DNA from 3 places in the Psychrobacillus sp. AK 1817 genome. Region 3 is predicted to be linked to each of the others. Evidence: a T-box and tRNA genes for the amino acid it is inferred to sense, from the RefSeq annotation. Region 3 holds a T-box; the other regions hold tRNA genes.
What was found. The T-box of region 3 lies ahead of thrS (threonine--tRNA ligase). A T-box ahead of a tRNA ligase gene usually reads a tRNA of that ligase, here a tRNA-Thr.
Positions count from the first base shown of each region.

Region 1: it encodes a tRNA-Thr, which carries the amino acid that the T-box ahead of thrS (threonine--tRNA ligase) is inferred to sense. The anticodon was not compared.
Region 2: it encodes a tRNA-Thr, which carries the amino acid that the T-box ahead of thrS (threonine--tRNA ligase) is inferred to sense. The anticodon was not compared.

Region 1 covers NZ_CP031739.1:2,681,196-2,686,336, forward strand. Annotated here, with positions in the region: rRNA gene D0S48_RS13380 (23S ribosomal RNA) at 1-1,849, shown strand, start outside; rRNA gene rrf (5S ribosomal RNA) at 2,026-2,141, shown strand; tRNA gene D0S48_RS13390 (tRNA-Asn) at 3,597-3,671, shown strand; tRNA gene D0S48_RS13395 (tRNA-Thr) at 3,679-3,751, shown strand; tRNA gene D0S48_RS13400 (tRNA-Val) at 3,859-3,934, shown strand; tRNA gene D0S48_RS13405 (tRNA-Tyr) at 3,956-4,039, shown strand; tRNA gene D0S48_RS13410 (tRNA-Gln) at 4,045-4,119, shown strand; tRNA gene D0S48_RS13415 (tRNA-Ala) at 4,141-4,213, shown strand; gene D0S48_RS13420 (GNAT family N-acetyltransferase) at 4,326-4,904, shown strand; gene rocF (arginase) at 4,975-5,141, shown strand, end outside.
Region 2 covers NZ_CP031739.1:2,380,710-2,385,850, forward strand. Annotated here, with positions in the region: rRNA gene D0S48_RS11775 (16S ribosomal RNA) at 1-1,025, opposite strand, end outside; tRNA gene D0S48_RS11780 (tRNA-Ala) at 1,161-1,236, opposite strand; tRNA gene D0S48_RS11785 (tRNA-Pro) at 1,252-1,328, opposite strand; tRNA gene D0S48_RS11790 (tRNA-Arg) at 1,335-1,411, opposite strand; tRNA gene D0S48_RS11795 (tRNA-Leu) at 1,428-1,516, opposite strand; tRNA gene D0S48_RS11800 (tRNA-Gly) at 1,532-1,606, opposite strand; tRNA gene D0S48_RS11805 (tRNA-Leu) at 1,624-1,708, opposite strand; tRNA gene D0S48_RS11810 (tRNA-Lys) at 1,732-1,804, opposite strand; tRNA gene D0S48_RS11815 (tRNA-Thr) at 1,811-1,886, opposite strand; tRNA gene D0S48_RS11820 (tRNA-Val) at 1,900-1,975, opposite strand; rRNA gene rrf (5S ribosomal RNA) at 2,002-2,117, opposite strand; rRNA gene D0S48_RS11830 (23S ribosomal RNA) at 2,243-5,141, opposite strand, start outside.
Region 3 covers NZ_CP031739.1:2,868,230-2,873,370, forward strand. Annotated here, with positions in the region: gene D0S48_RS14340 (catalase) at 1-309, shown strand, start outside; gene D0S48_RS14345 (FAD-dependent oxidoreductase) at 523-1,863, shown strand; gene D0S48_RS14350 (GNAT family N-acetyltransferase) at 1,884-2,429, shown strand; T-box leader at 2,487-2,708, shown strand; gene thrS (threonine--tRNA ligase) at 3,028-4,221, shown strand; gene D0S48_RS21135 (hypothetical protein) at 4,301-4,435, shown strand; gene D0S48_RS14360 (hypothetical protein) at 4,428-4,637, shown strand; gene D0S48_RS14365 (GNAT family N-acetyltransferase) at 4,922-5,141, shown strand, end outside.

The sequences.
Region 1 (5,141 bases), 190 kb from region 3:
GTGGCGTTGCTTAGACAACCAGGATGTTGGCTTAGAAGCAGCCATCATTTAAAGAGTGCGTAATAGCTCACTGGTCGAGTGACGCTGCGCCGAAAATGTATCGGGGCTAAACAAATCACCGAAGCTGTGGATTGATACCTTTGGTATCAGTGGTAGGAGAGCGTTCTAAGGGCGTTGAAGTCAGACCGGAAGGACTGGTGGAGCGCTTAGAAGTGAGAATGCCGGTATGAGTAGCGAAAGATGGGTGAGAATCCCATCCACCGTATGACTAAGGTTTCCTGAGGAAGGCTCGTCCGCTCAGGGTTAGTCGGGACCTAAGTCGAGGCCGATAGGCGTAGACGATGGACAACAGGTTGATATTCCTGTACCACCACCCCACCGTTTGAGTGATGGGGGGACGCAGTAGGATAGGGTAAGCGTGCTGTTGGTTATGCACGTCCAAGCAGTGAGGTGTGAGTGTAGGCAAATCCGCACTCTGTAACATTGAGCTGTGATGGCGAGGACTTAGTCCGAAGTTCCTGATTTCACACTGCCAAGAAAAGCCTCTAACGAGGTGGGAGGTGCCCGTACCGCAAACCGACACAGGTAGTCGAGGAGAGAATCCTAAGGTGAGCGAGAGAACTCTCGTTAAGGAACTCGGCAAAATGACCCCGTAACTTCGGGAGAAGGGGTGCTCTTTTGGGTGTATAGCCTAGAAGAGCCGCAGTGAATAGGCCCAGGCGACTGTTTAGCAAAAACACAGGTCTCTGCAAAACCGTAAGGTGAAGTATAGGGGCTGACGCCTGCCCGGTGCTGGAAGGTTAAGAGGAGTGCTTAGCGCAAGCGAAGGTGCGAATTGAAGCCCCAGTAAACGGCGGCCGTAACTATAACGGTCCTAAGGTAGCGAAATTCCTTGTCGGGTAAGTTCCGACCCGCACGAAAGGCGTAACGATCTGGGCACTGTCTCAACGAGAGACTCGGTGAAATTATAGTACCTGTGAAGATGCAGGTTACCCGCGACAGGACGGAAAGACCCCGTGGAGCTTTACTGTAGCTTGATATTGAATTTTGGTGCAACTTGTACAGGATAGGTAGGAGCCTTAGAGCCCGGAGCGCCAGCTTCGGAGGAGGCGTCGGTGGGATACTACCCTGGTTGTATTGAAATTCTAACCCATACCCGTAACCCGGGTAGGAGACAGTGTCAGGCGGGCAGTTTGACTGGGGCGGTCGCCTCCTAAAGTGTAACGGAGGCGCCCAAAGGTTCCCTCAGAATGGTTGGAAATCATTCGAAGAGTGTAAAGGCAGAAGGGAGCTTGACTGCGAGACCTACAAGTCGAGCAGGGTCGAAAGACGGGCTTAGTGATCCGGTGGTTCCGCATGGAAGGGCCATCGCTCAACGGATAAAAGCTACCCCGGGGATAACAGGCTTATCTCCCCCAAGAGTCCACATCGACGGGGAGGTTTGGCACCTCGATGTCGGCTCATCGCATCCTGGGGCTGTAGTCGGTCCCAAGGGTTGGGCTGTTCGCCCATTAAAGCGGTACGCGAGCTGGGTTCAGAACGTCGTGAGACAGTTCGGTCCCTATCCGTCGTGGGCGTAGGAAATTTGAGAGGAGCTGTCCTTAGTACGAGAGGACCGGGATGGACACACCGCTGGTGTACCAGTTGTTCTGCCAAGGGCATCGCTGGGTAGCTATGTGTGGACGGGATAAGTGCTGAAAGCATCTAAGCACGAAGCCCCCCTCAAGATGAGATTTCCCATTACGCAAGTAAGTAAGATCCCTCAAAGACGATGAGGTAGATAGGTTCGGGGTGGAAGCGTGGCGACACGTGCAGCTGACGAATACTAATCGATCGAGGACTTAACCAAATTGTTTGTTTCTAATGATGTCTTTTATCCAGTTTTGAGTGAACAACTCAAGAGGATTTCAAAACACAAGCAGTGCTAGGAAACGAGTGAGCGAAGGAAGGAGCGTACTTACGTACGTGACTGACTGAACGAGCGAAGTTGACAACGCAATGCGCAGTGGATTGAAAGCCGAAAAGTCTAGTGATGATGGCGAAGAGGTCACACCCGTTCCCATACCGAACACGGAAGTTAAGCTCTTCAGCGCCGATGGTAGTTGGGGGTCTCCCCCTGCAAGAGTAGGACGTCGCTGGGCACTATAGGAAGTCGTTACCGAGTAATCGGTGGCGGCTTTTTTGTATTAAGAGAAAAAGGCCGAAGGCAATCATCATTATCTAAGCAAGTGTGCGAGAAAGCAGAGGGGTAAAGAGTTCGAGGAAGCAAGGAAGAGAGGCTCGGAGCGTATAGCATACGCGAGAACCGATCGACTGCGGCTGACGAAGAAATCTTCCGCCCATCTGGTTTCGCAGCCGCGCCGATGGTAGTTGGGGGTTCCCCTGCAAGAGTAGGACGTCGCTGGGCACTATAGGAAGTCGTTACCGAGTAATCGGTGGCGGCTTTTTGTTTGTTCTATAAAGAAATTAGAAGTGCCGAAGGCACTAACCATTTCTATCTGAGCAAGTGTGCGAGAAAGCAGAGGGGCAAAGAGTTCAAGGAAGCAAGGAAGAGAGGCTCGGAGCGTATAGCATACGCGAGAACTGATCGACTACGGCTGACGAAGAAATTGCCGTCCATCTGGTTTCGCAGCCCAAAAGCATCTAAATCTAAAGAAGCTATTCGTTAATAATGTTAAGTGTTTCTTATATATGCAAATGTTCTATTATTGTTAATGGCTCTGATAAAGAAAAAAGTTAATTTATCGAAAAATGGTATGGTGAAGGTTGCCCAACATATATTAAAATTAATTTAATCAATACTGAATATTATTGTTAAAATAGAAAAAAATTATGAAGGTGTTCACGTTACACTAACGCGGCAGTTTCGTTACCGAAGGTGTAAATTAAGGGATTCGGAGATGTTGGATGGCAAAGAAAAAAAGAAAAGCAGGATGGGTTTTTTAAAGAAGTTTTAGGTGAGATTGGTGGAAGTGGTCTGGAACATCATAATGTTTATACCAAGAGTAATAATTCGCTTGATTTCAACCATTTGGTGAAGTCATTATTTCCTATTTTAACTTATAATCACTTTAGTAAAATGGACAGTAAATGCATGAGCTTGAAGATACACTTTCCAGCTCACTTTTTGTGAATTTTAAATCAACCTTTCACTTTAACATAGCCTTGTTAATAAAAAGATAAGAAGTCCTCCACTTATAAAGAAATAGGATAGCTCCCGAAATTGTATCTTCGGGAGCCGCTCTACTCGTAGGAAGGATAACAATTCCCTCTCAAAAAAATCCTCGGTTATCTTATAGCAAAAGACCAGTCCAAAGCCATCAGGAAACACACTATCCATTTCAAAAGGATCAATTAAACTAACTTTCCATGTATAATTAAATATTTAAAGGCCAATATAATATGGTGAAGCAATTCCAATGAAATAATTCCAAATATAGAAAAAGAGTACATATTTAAACAAAATATTTTACTTCAACTCCTTAAATTCTATAATATTACATTTTAAATATTTCATTGGGAAAATATCTAAATTAAGCTTGAAATTTAAAGTATACTTGTTATAATTATATTTGTACTTTAAATGATAAGAACGTTCCGAAGTAGCTCAGTGGTAGAGCAATCGGCTGTTAACCGATCGGTCGTAGGTTCGAGTCCTACCTTCGGAGCCATTTTTATGCTTCCATAGCTCAGTAGGTAGAGTGCTTCCATGGTAAGGAAGAGGTCACCGGTTCAAATCCGGTTGGAAGCTTTTCTCATTACTAAGAGCAGGTAAAACATACATAAAAAAGTGCTTGTTTTGAAGAAGGCTTTATGCTAAAATATTTATTGTCCGGTTTTTAATTAGGACACAGCAACGGAGGATTAGCTCAGCTGGGAGAGCATCTGCCTTACAAGCAGAGGGTCGGCGGTTCGAGCCCGTCATCCTCCACCATTTATGTTTTATGATTAGCCTGGAGGGGTAGCGAAGTGGCTAAACGCGGCGGACTGTAAATCCGCTCCTTAGGGTTCGGCGGTTCGAATCCGTCCCCCTCCACCAGTTATTGGGGTATAGCCAAGCGGTAAGGCAACGGATTTTGATTCCGTCATGCCCTGGTTCGAATCCAGGTACCCCAGCCATTACAACTCAGCATAAATTGTGGGGCCTTAGCTCAGCTGGGAGAGCGCCTGCCTTGCACGCAGGAGGTCAGCGGTTCGATCCCGCTAGGCTCCATCTATAAAACTCTTTCCATTTAATATGGGAAGAGTTTTTTTGATTCAAAAAATATATTCATCATACTCTAAAAGCGTTATGATTAGAAAAAAGAACAAAGGGTGTGTAATCGGTGGAAAAATTAACTCATAAAGACGTTACGTTAAGGTTATTAACCGAATCGGATATATCTATGCTATGGGAGCTATACGAGCCTAGCGTATTTAAATATATGCTAAATAAGATAGAGGATGAGCAGCAGTTAAGGCAATGGCTACAAGCTGGTATTGAGCAGATGAATGACCAAAAAAATGCTATTGCTTATGTAGTAGAACACACTACTACCAAAAAAATAATGGGTACTACTCGCATTTATAACATAGATCGAGTTAATCATGCTTGTGAAATCGGTTCTACTTTCTATGGAAAACAATATCAACGTACACATGTGAACACGACATGTAAACTTTTGCTGCTCAATTATTGCTTTGAAGATCTTGGTATGATCCGCGTACAGTTTAAAACTGATGAGCTAAATTTGCCATCTCAACAAGCAATTGAAAGGATTGGGGGTATCAGAGAAGGTGTGTTAAGAAATGAACGCATCAGGTCTGATGGAACAGTTAGAAATACAGTGGTATACTCCATTGTGGATTATGAGTGGGCAGAGGTTAAAAAACAACTAAAGTTTTTATTGAATAAATATACATAAAATTGCTCGGTTGAGCCAACTGACCCTTAGGATTTACAATGGATGTATGAACTGAAGGGGGTATAAAATAATGAATAAATTAAATGTATCAATTATCGGTGTTCCTATGGATCTTGGGCAAAATAGAAGAGGAGTCGACATGGGACCTAGTGCCATACGATATGCTGGTGTCGTTGAGCGTTTAAAAGCTCTTGGGCATACGGTGAAAGATGAAGGAGACATTTTAATCAGTCAAAC
Region 2 (5,141 bases), 490 kb from region 3:
CTCTAGGCCGGTCAGCGGGATGTCAAGACCTGGTAAGGTTCTTCGCGTTGCTTCGAATTAAACCACATGCTCCACCGCTTGTGCGGGCCCCCGTCAATTCCTTTGAGTTTCAGTCTTGCGACCGTACTCCCCAGGCGGAGTGCTTAATGCGTTAGCTGCAGCACTAAGGGGCGGAAACCCCCTAACACTTAGCACTCATCGTTTACGGCGTGGACTACCAGGGTATCTAATCCTGTTTGCTCCCCACGCTTTCGCGCCTCAGCGTCAGTTACAGACCAGAAAGCCGCCTTCGCCACTGGTGTTCCTCCAAATCTCTACGCATTTCACCGCTACACTTGGAATTCCGCTTTCCTCTTCTGTACTCAAGTCCCCCAGTTTCCAATGACCCTCCACGGTTGAGCCGTGGGCTTTCACATCAGACTTAAAGGACCGCCTGCGCGCGCTTTACGCCCAATAATTCCGGACAACGCTTGCCACCTACGTATTACCGCGGCTGCTGGCACGTAGTTAGCCGTGGCTTTCTAATGAGGTACCGTCAAGGTACGAGCAGTTACTCTCGTACTTGTTCTTCCCTCACAACAGAGTTTTACGATCCGAAAACCTTCTTCACTCACGCGGCGTTGCTCCATCAGACTTTCGTCCATTGTGGAAGATTCCCTACTGCTGCCTCCCGTAGGAGTCTGGGCCGTGTCTCAGTCCCAGTGTGGCCGATCACCCTCTCAGGTCGGCTACGCATCGTCGCCTTGGTGAGCCGTTACCTCACCAACTAGCTAATGCGCCGCGGGCCCATCCTGTAGTGACAGCCGAGACCGTCTTTTAACATCTCCTCATGTGAGGAAATGGATTATTCGGTATTAGCCCCGGTTTCCCGGAGTTATCCCAATCTACAGGGCAGGTTGCCCACGTGTTACTCACCCGTCCGCCGCTAAATCAGAAGAAGCAAGCTTCTTCATCATTCGCTCGACTTGCATGTATTAGGCACGCCGCCAGCGTTCGTCCTGAGCCAGGATCAAACTCTCCATAATAGAGAACTTAAAAAGCTCATTTTGTTTTGCTGGCATCATCATTAAATGATGTCAAAAATTGTTTTGCGTCAATACAACCGAAGTTGTTTGATGCTATATGTCTTAACGTTTTGCATGTTCAGTTTTCAATGTTCATGGTGGAGCCTAGCGGGATCGAACCGCTGACCTCCTGCGTGCAAGGCAGGCGCTCTCCCAGCTGAGCTAAGGCCCCAATATTATAAATAACTGGTCGGGAAGACAGGATTCGAACCTGCGACCCCTTGGTCCCAAACCAAGTGCTCTACCAAGCTGAGCTACTTCCCGTATATATGGCGCGCCCGGCAGGAGTCGAACCCACAACCTTCTGATCCGTAGTCAGACGCTCTATCCAATTGAGCTACGGGCGCTAATGTTTCATAAAAGTGGTGCCGAGGACCGGAATCGAACCGGTACGGTAGTCACCTACCGCAGGATTTTAAGTCCTGTGCGTCTGCCAGTTCCGCCACCCCGGCACTTTGATGAATCTTTGGAGCGGAAGACGAGGTTCGAACTCGCGACCCCCACCTTGGCAAGGTGGTGTTCTACCACTGAACTACTTCCGCTCGGTTATTAAGTTAAATGGTGCGGGTGAAGGGAGTCGAACCCCCACGCCTTGCGGCGCTAGATCCTAAGTCTAGTGCGTCTGCCAGTTCCGCCACACCCGCATATTTATTTCACAAAAAGTGAATGAGCCATGTAGGATTCGAACCTACGACCCTCTGATTAAAAGTCAGATGCTCTACCAACTGAGCTAATGGCTCGAAAAATGGTGCCGGAGAAAGGACTTGAACCCTCAACCTACTGATTACAAGTCAGTTGCTCTACCAGTTGAGCTACTCCGGCAGGAGTAAAGTTATGGTGGAGGATGACGGGCTCGAACCGCCGACCCTCTGCTTGTAAGGCAGATGCTCTCCCAGCTGAGCTAATCCTCCTGGGTAATATTAATTTCTTATTACAAGCCCAGCGACGTCCTACTCTTGCAGGGGGAGACCCCCAACTACCATCGGCGCTGAAGAGCTTAACTTCCGTGTTCGGTATGGGAACGGGTGTGACCTCTTCGCCATCATCACTAGACTTGAATAATTTAATTGAAAGACAAGTTCTATTATAACAAGTTTGTAGAGTTTTACAAGCCTTATTATCAAAAAAATATTATTCTTTCAAAACTGAATAAACTGACATCATTAGAAACAAACAATTTGGTTAAGTCCTCGATCGATTAGTATTCGTCAGCTGCACGTGTCGCCACGCTTCCACCCCGAACCTATCTACCTCATCGTCTTTGAGGGATCTTACTTACTTGCGTAATGGGAAATCTCATCTTGAGGGGGGCTTCGTGCTTAGATGCTTTCAGCACTTATCCCGTCCACACATAGCTACCCAGCGATGCCCTTGGCAGAACAACTGGTACACCAGCGGTGTGTCCATCCCGGTCCTCTCGTACTAAGGACAGCTCCTCTCAAATTTCCTACGCCCACGACGGATAGGGACCGAACTGTCTCACGACGTTCTGAACCCAGCTCGCGTACCGCTTTAATGGGCGAACAGCCCAACCCTTGGGACCGACTACAGCCCCAGGATGCGATGAGCCGACATCGAGGTGCCAAACCTCCCCGTCGATGTGGACTCTTGGGGGAGATAAGCCTGTTATCCCCGGGTAGCTTTTATCCGTTGAGCGATGGCCCTTCCATGCGGAACCACCGGATCACTAAGCCCGTCTTTCGACCCTGCTCGACTTGTAGGTCTCGCAGTCAAGCTCCCTTCTGCCTTTACACTCTTCGAATGATTTCCAACCATTCTGAGGGAACCTTTGGGCGCCTCCGTTACACTTTAGGAGGCGACCGCCCCAGTCAAACTGCCCGCCTGACACTGTCTCCTACCCGGGTTACGGGTATGGGTTAGAATTTCAATACAACCAGGGTAGTATCCCACCGACGCCTCCTCCGAAGCTGGCGCTCCGGGCTCTAAGGCTCCTACCTATCCTGTACAAGTTGCACCAAAATTCAATATCAAGCTACAGTAAAGCTCCACGGGGTCTTTCCGTCCTGTCGCGGGTAACCTGCATCTTCACAGGTACTATAATTTCACCGAGTCTCTCGTTGAGACAGTGCCCAGATCGTTACGCCTTTCGTGCGGGTCGGAACTTACCCGACAAGGAATTTCGCTACCTTAGGACCGTTATAGTTACGGCCGCCGTTTACTGGGGCTTCAATTCGCACCTTCGCTTGCGCTAAGCACTCCTCTTAACCTTCCAGCACCGGGCAGGCGTCAGCCCCTATACTTCACCTTACGGTTTTGCAGAGACCTGTGTTTTTGCTAAACAGTCGCCTGGGCCTATTCACTGCGGCTCTTCTAGGCTATACACCCAAAAGAGCACCCCTTCTCCCGAAGTTACGGGGTCATTTTGCCGAGTTCCTTAACGAGAGTTCTCTCGCTCACCTTAGGATTCTCTCCTCGACTACCTGTGTCGGTTTGCGGTACGGGCACCTCCCACCTCGTTAGAGGCTTTTCTTGGCAGTGTGAAATCAGGAACTTCGGACTAAGTCCTCGCCATCACAGCTCAATGTTACAGAGTGCGGATTTGCCTACACTCACACCTCACTGCTTGGACGTGCATAACCAACAGCACGCTTACCCTATCCTACTGCGTCCCCCCATCACTCAAACGGTGGGGTGGTGGTACAGGAATATCAACCTGTTGTCCATCGTCTACGCCTATCGGCCTCGACTTAGGTCCCGACTAACCCTGAGCGGACGAGCCTTCCTCAGGAAACCTTAGTCATACGGTGGATGGGATTCTCACCCATCTTTCGCTACTCATACCGGCATTCTCACTTCTAAGCGCTCCACCAGTCCTTCCGGTCTGACTTCAACGCCCTTAGAACGCTCTCCTACCACTGATACCAAAGGTATCAATCCACAGCTTCGGTGATTTGTTTAGCCCCGATACATTTTCGGCGCAGCGTCACTCGACCAGTGAGCTATTACGCACTCTTTAAATGATGGCTGCTTCTAAGCCAACATCCTGGTTGTCTAAGCAACGCCACATCCTTTTCCACTTAACAAATACTTTGGGACCTTAGCTGGTGGTCTGGGCTGTTTCCCTCTTGACTACGGATCTTATCACTCGCAGTCTGACTCCCAAACATAAATCATTGGCATTCGGAGTTTGTCTGAATTCGGTAACCCGGGATGGGCCCCTAGTCCAAACAGTGCTCTACCTCCAAGATTCTAACGTTTGAGGCTAGCCCTAAAGCTATTTCGGAGAGAACCAGCTATCTCCAGGTTCGATTGGAATTTCTCCGCTACCCACACCTCATCCCCGCACTTTTCAACGTGCGTGGGTTCGGACCTCCAGTAAGTGTTACCTTACCTTCATCCTGGACATGGGTAGATCACCTGGTTTCGGGTCTACGACCACATACTCATTCGCCCTATTCAGACTCGCTTTCGCTGCGGCTCCGTCTTCTCAACTTAACCTCGCATGTAATCGTAACTCGCCGGTTCATTCTACAAAAGGCACGCCATCACCCGTTAACGGGCTTTGACTATTTGTAGGCACACGGTTTCAGGGTCTATTTCACTCCCCTTCCGGGGTGCTTTTCACCTTTCCCTCACGGTACTGGTTCACTATCGGTCACTAGGTAGTATTTAGCCTTGGGAGATGGTCCTCCCGGATTCCGACGGAATTTCACGTGTTCCGCCGTACTCAGGATACACTCTGGAGGGAATGAATTTTGGACTACGGGGCTTTTACCCTATCCTGCGGACCTTTCCAGGTCGCTTCATCTAACTCATTCTTTTGTAACTCCGTATAGAGTGTCCTACAACCCCAAGAGGCAAGCCTCTTGGTTTGGGCTCTTCCCGTTTCGCTCGCCGCTACTCAGGGAATCGAATTTTCTTTCTCTTCCTCCAGGTACTTAGATGTTTCAGTTCCCTGGGTGTGTCTCAGATGCGCTATGTATTCACGCAAATGTACTGCCCCATTACGGGCAGTGGGTTTCCCCATTCGGAAATCTCCGGATCGAAGCTCACTTACAGCTCCCCGAAGCATATCGGTGTTAGTGCCGTCCTTCGTCGACTCCTAGTGCCAAGGCA
Region 3 (5,141 bases):
ACTGGAGCAAATGGTACAAGCTTACCTGTCGATCATACATTCTTAACCGAGGATTCTGTTTTATTTGACGCAATTTATGTGGCTAGTGGAGATGGAAAAACTCCAACGTTTAAGAAGAATGCTATGTTGTTTGTACAAGAAGCGTTTACACACTATAAACCTATTGGATCTACTTTTAGTGGAGACGAAATTTTAGAAGAGATGGGACTTGTAGGTCAAATTGGTGTATTTGCAAATGACAAAACACACTTTGTTGACACTTTCATTGATGCAGTGGCGAAACACCGCTTCTGGGATCGAGCTGTTTAATAAAGTTATAGTAACAATAGTAATTAATGAAAAGGTATGTCCGATGATAAAGGGCATACCTTTTTAAAATAAATTACATTTCACTTTACTAAAAAAAAGAGAAATACATAAAATTTTGTATTTAAATGGCGTATATAAGGGCATTGCTTACATAAGAAGGAATACCATTATTGAAAAGAGAAGTACTAGAGGTACTAAAAGGAGGAAAAGTGTATGCATTATGTAATCATTGGTGGGGATGCAGCGGGGATGAGTGCTGCTATGGAGATTGTCCGTAATGATCCAGACGCTCAAATTACCACACTTGAAAAAGGAAATATTTATTCGTACGGTCAATGTGGGTTACCTTACGTTGTTGGTAAAAAGGTGTTTTCAACAACAGATGTTATAGCACGCAGTGTGGAGATGTTCCGGACCAAATACAAGATAGATGCAAAAATTGGACATGAAGTGACCAAAGTAAACCCTGTAAATCAAACAGTTACTGGTAATGTCTTAGGAAGCGGAGAAAGCTTTGAGATTAAATATGATCGTCTATTAGTAGCTACAGGGGCTAGTTCAGTTGTACCTGACTGGGAGGGTACACAATTAGATGGGATACATACGTTTAAAACAATTCCTCAAACGGAGGCGTTAATAGCCGATTTAAAAGAAGTAGAACATGTAACCATCATAGGTGGAGGATATATCGGCTTAGAAATGGCAGAAAATATAAAGGAAATTGGTAAAGAGGTTCGAATTATCCAACGAGGAGAACAGTTAATGCCAATCCTTGATCCTGAGATGGCAGATATGCTACATCAAAAAGCAAAGGAAAAACAAGTGGAGCTTAAACTAAATGAGGAAGTTCGATCATTTACTGGGAAGGGACGAGTACAATCTGTAGTGACTGACAAAGGGACTTATTCGACAGATTTAGTGTTGTTAGCAATTGGAATAAAACCTTCAACCTTTTTCCTAAAGAATACGGGAATAGAAACTCTTTCAAATGGAGCTATTATCGTAAACGAATATATGGAAACAAGCATCCCATATATATACGCTGCAGGTGATTGTGCTACACATTATAATCGTATCAAACAAAAAAACGATTATATCCCTTTGGGTACTACTGCCAATAAACAAGGCAGACTAGCTGGGTTCAATATGGTTGGTAATAAAATACCTTTTAAAGGTATTGTCGGCACCTCTATTATGAAGTTCTTCGAATTGTCAATTGGTAGAACAGGACTATCAGAAAAAGAAGTAAAGGAATTAGACATTCCCTTTGAAACAAGTACGCTGGAGGCAACAGATATTGCAGGGTATTATCCTGGTAAAGAGTTAATGACGATTAAATTGCTTCATCGTAAAGAAGATCAGTTGCTTCTAGGTGGACAGATCGTGGGTGGACATGGGGTAGATAAGCGTACCGATGTTTTAGCTACTGCGCTATACCATAGCATGAAGCTTCCTGACTTATTAGATTTGGACTTAGCGTATGCCCCTCCGTTTAACGGGGTTTGGGATCCTATACAGCAGCTGGCTAAAAGGAATTTTGATAAGAATAAATAAAGAAAAGTGGGAAACAGGAAATGCTAATAGAGTCAAAGGGATTTAATATTAGGGGTATCTCCTATACAGTCAGATCTGCGAGTCAATTAGATGCCGACCAACTGTCTAAGGTAAGGCTGCAAATAGATGGAGAAACACAAAACCTAGATAGAGAACAAGGGGAAGCGTTTATAGATAAAGAAGGATTTAAAGAATTAATAGAAAATGATTCCCAATCTGATAAAAATCTTTTTTTAGTAGCTGAAGTGAATCATCAGATTGTTGGATTCTCAAGGTGTGAGGGAAGCGATTTAAAACGATTTGCCCATAAAGTAGAGTTTGGGGTCTGCATCTTGAAAGAATACTGGGGATTAAGAATTGGAACAAATTTTTTAAAGGAATCTATTGCTTGGGCAGATGCCAATGATATTAAAAAGATTGCGTTAAGCGTATTACATACGAACGAGAAGGCAATTGCCCTATATCAAAAATATGGTTTCGAAGTAGAAGGAATTTTAAAAAACGATAAAATGCTAGCTAAAGGGGAATATTATCATACCGTTGTAATGGGTAGAAGTATGGTTTAAAAAAATAGTTGACTATTCAAAACTTGTTGAATATACTATTAAAAATCAATTTAACTTTTTTAGGCAAAGAAAAGGACATGAGTCATTTAGATAATTTCTTATTAGAGAGCAGGGTCGTCGGCTGAAATCCCTGTAGGAAAAACGAATGATTTACCACCTTGGAGCTATTATGGTGAACAGTAAGTATCCATAATCGGGGAACCGTTATCTTCATTTTGAGGCAATTCACTTTAAGAATTGCAAAATTAGGGTGGAACCACGACCACACTCGTCCCTTTACCAGGACGGGTGTGGTTTTTTGCATGAGTAATTTTATATTTGAGCTGTGAAAAGGACACGAATCATTCAATGTTTTCTGTTTAGAGAGCAGGGTCACCGGCTGAAAGCCCTGCGAGAAAGTAGAATGGTTTACCACCTTAGAGCTATTAGGGGGAACGCTATTACTGCTAGTATCCGTAATCGGGAAACCGTTATCTTTTATGAGAGTCGTATTTTTATTAAGTACGACAAAATAGGGTGGAACCACGACCACACTCGTCCCTTGACCGGGACGGGTGTGGTCTTTTTGATTTTATTTAAAAAATAGGAGGAATTTATTATGTCAGTAAAAGCAGAGGAAAGATTAAATCACCAAAAATTGGGTCAGCAATTAGAATTATTTATGTCCATGGAGGAAGCGCCGGGTATGCCATTTTATTTGCCGAAAGGAATGATTTTACGAAATGAGCTTGAAAAAATTTGGAGAGAGAAGCATCAGCGAGCAGGCTACCAGGAGATAAAAACTCCTATTATGATGAAGCAGGAACTCTGGGAAAAATCAGGTCACTGGGACCATTACCATGAAAATATGTATTTTGCAGATGTAGATGAACAAAAATATGCTATAAAGCCAATGAATTGTCCTGGAGCAGTATTAATTTTTAATAGTAAAAGAAGAGGGTATCGAGAGCTGCCTATACGATATGCTGAGCTAGGATTAGTACATCGCCATGAGCTTTCGGGGTCACTGAATGGACTATTACGTGTTAGAGCATTTACTCAGGATGATGCACATTTATTTGTTCTGGAAGATCAGATTGAGAGTGAGCTTGCTAAGGTGATAGATCTAGTAGATGAATTCTATAAGGAGTTTGGCTTTAGCTATAAGGTTGAGCTATCGACTCGTCCGGAAGATTTTATGGGCTCCGTAGAGGCATGGGATCAGGCAGAAGAAGCACTAGAATCTGTACTAAAAAGCAAACAAGTCGATTATCAAGTAAACGAAGGAGATGGAGCCTTTTATGGTCCTAAGATCGACTTTCATATACTTGATTCGCTTGGACGAAGTTGGCAGTGTGGAACAGTACAACTTGATTTTCAAATGCCTGAAAAATTCAATTGTCAGTATGTCGATGAGAATAACCAATTGCGTCAGCCTATCATGATTCATCGTGCCATCTATGGCTCTATAGAACGTTTTATGGCTATTTTATTAGAACACTTTCAAGGCAGTTTCCCTCTCTGGCTAGCACCAGTACAAGTAAAAGTCTTACCCATTGCAGATGCACATGTCGCTTATGCAGAAGATGTAAAGCAACAGCTAGAGCAGAAGGGATACCGAGTGGAGATAGATGACCGTGTAGAAAAAATAGGACTAAAAATAAGAGAGGCGGCAATGCAAAAGCATCCTTACATGCTGATTATCGGAGACCAAGAAATGGAGAAGCAGATTGTTTCCGTTAGGAAGCATAAAGCTGGAAGTCTTGGTGAAATGAAAGTGGAAGCTTTTATTGAACAGCAGCTAGGACAATAAATCGCGAAGTTGGTCAAAGCGAGTAAGTAATGCCTGGATGTAGTAAAACATGTCTAGATTGTAGTAATAATAGTGAGGATTGTCGCAAATCTGGTCAAAACGAGTAAGCAATGCGTGGATTGTAGTAAACTACCGCGACATTGTCGTAAAGCATGGCGGGATTGTCGTAAAAACCGTGGGGATTGTCGTAAACGGGGTCAAAACGAATGAGTAATGCGTGGATTGTAGTAAACTACCGCGGCATTGTCGTAAAGCATGGCGGGATTGTCGTAAAAACCGTGGAGATTGTCGTAAATCTGGTGAATACGAGTGAGAAATGCGTGGATTGTAGTAAACTACCGCGACATTGTCGTAAAGCATGTCTAGATTGTAGTAATAATAGTGAGGATTGTCGTAAACGGGGTCAAAACGAGTGAGAAATGCGTGGATTGTAGTAAACTACCGCGACATTGTCGTAAAGCATGTCTAGATTGTAGTAATAATAGTGAGGATTGTCGTAAACGGGGTCAAAACGAGTGAGAAATGCGTAGATTGTAGTAAACTGCCGCGTTATTGTCGTAAAGCATGGCCAGATTGTCGTAAAAACCGTGGGGATTGTCGTAAACGGGGTCACCTAGAGCAGTTAAGCTCCCAAGTTTCGCAGAGAAAAGGATTTTAAAGCTTCTATCTCGAATAAATGCTAAAGAGGGGGTATAGCAAGATGAAATGGCTTGTATTGTTTGCAGGAATTGTTTTATTAGGAGGTAATATTTATGGTGTATACGACATGTATCAGCCAAAAGTAGGGCCTCTAGGCGATGTGAAATTTTCTGCACATGTTTGGATTAGCATCTTTGTTAGCGCATTAGTAGGAATTCTTGCGATTGCTCAATTCTTTATATTATTGGGCTATGATCTACGTAAGAAGAGGTTTCCGAGGA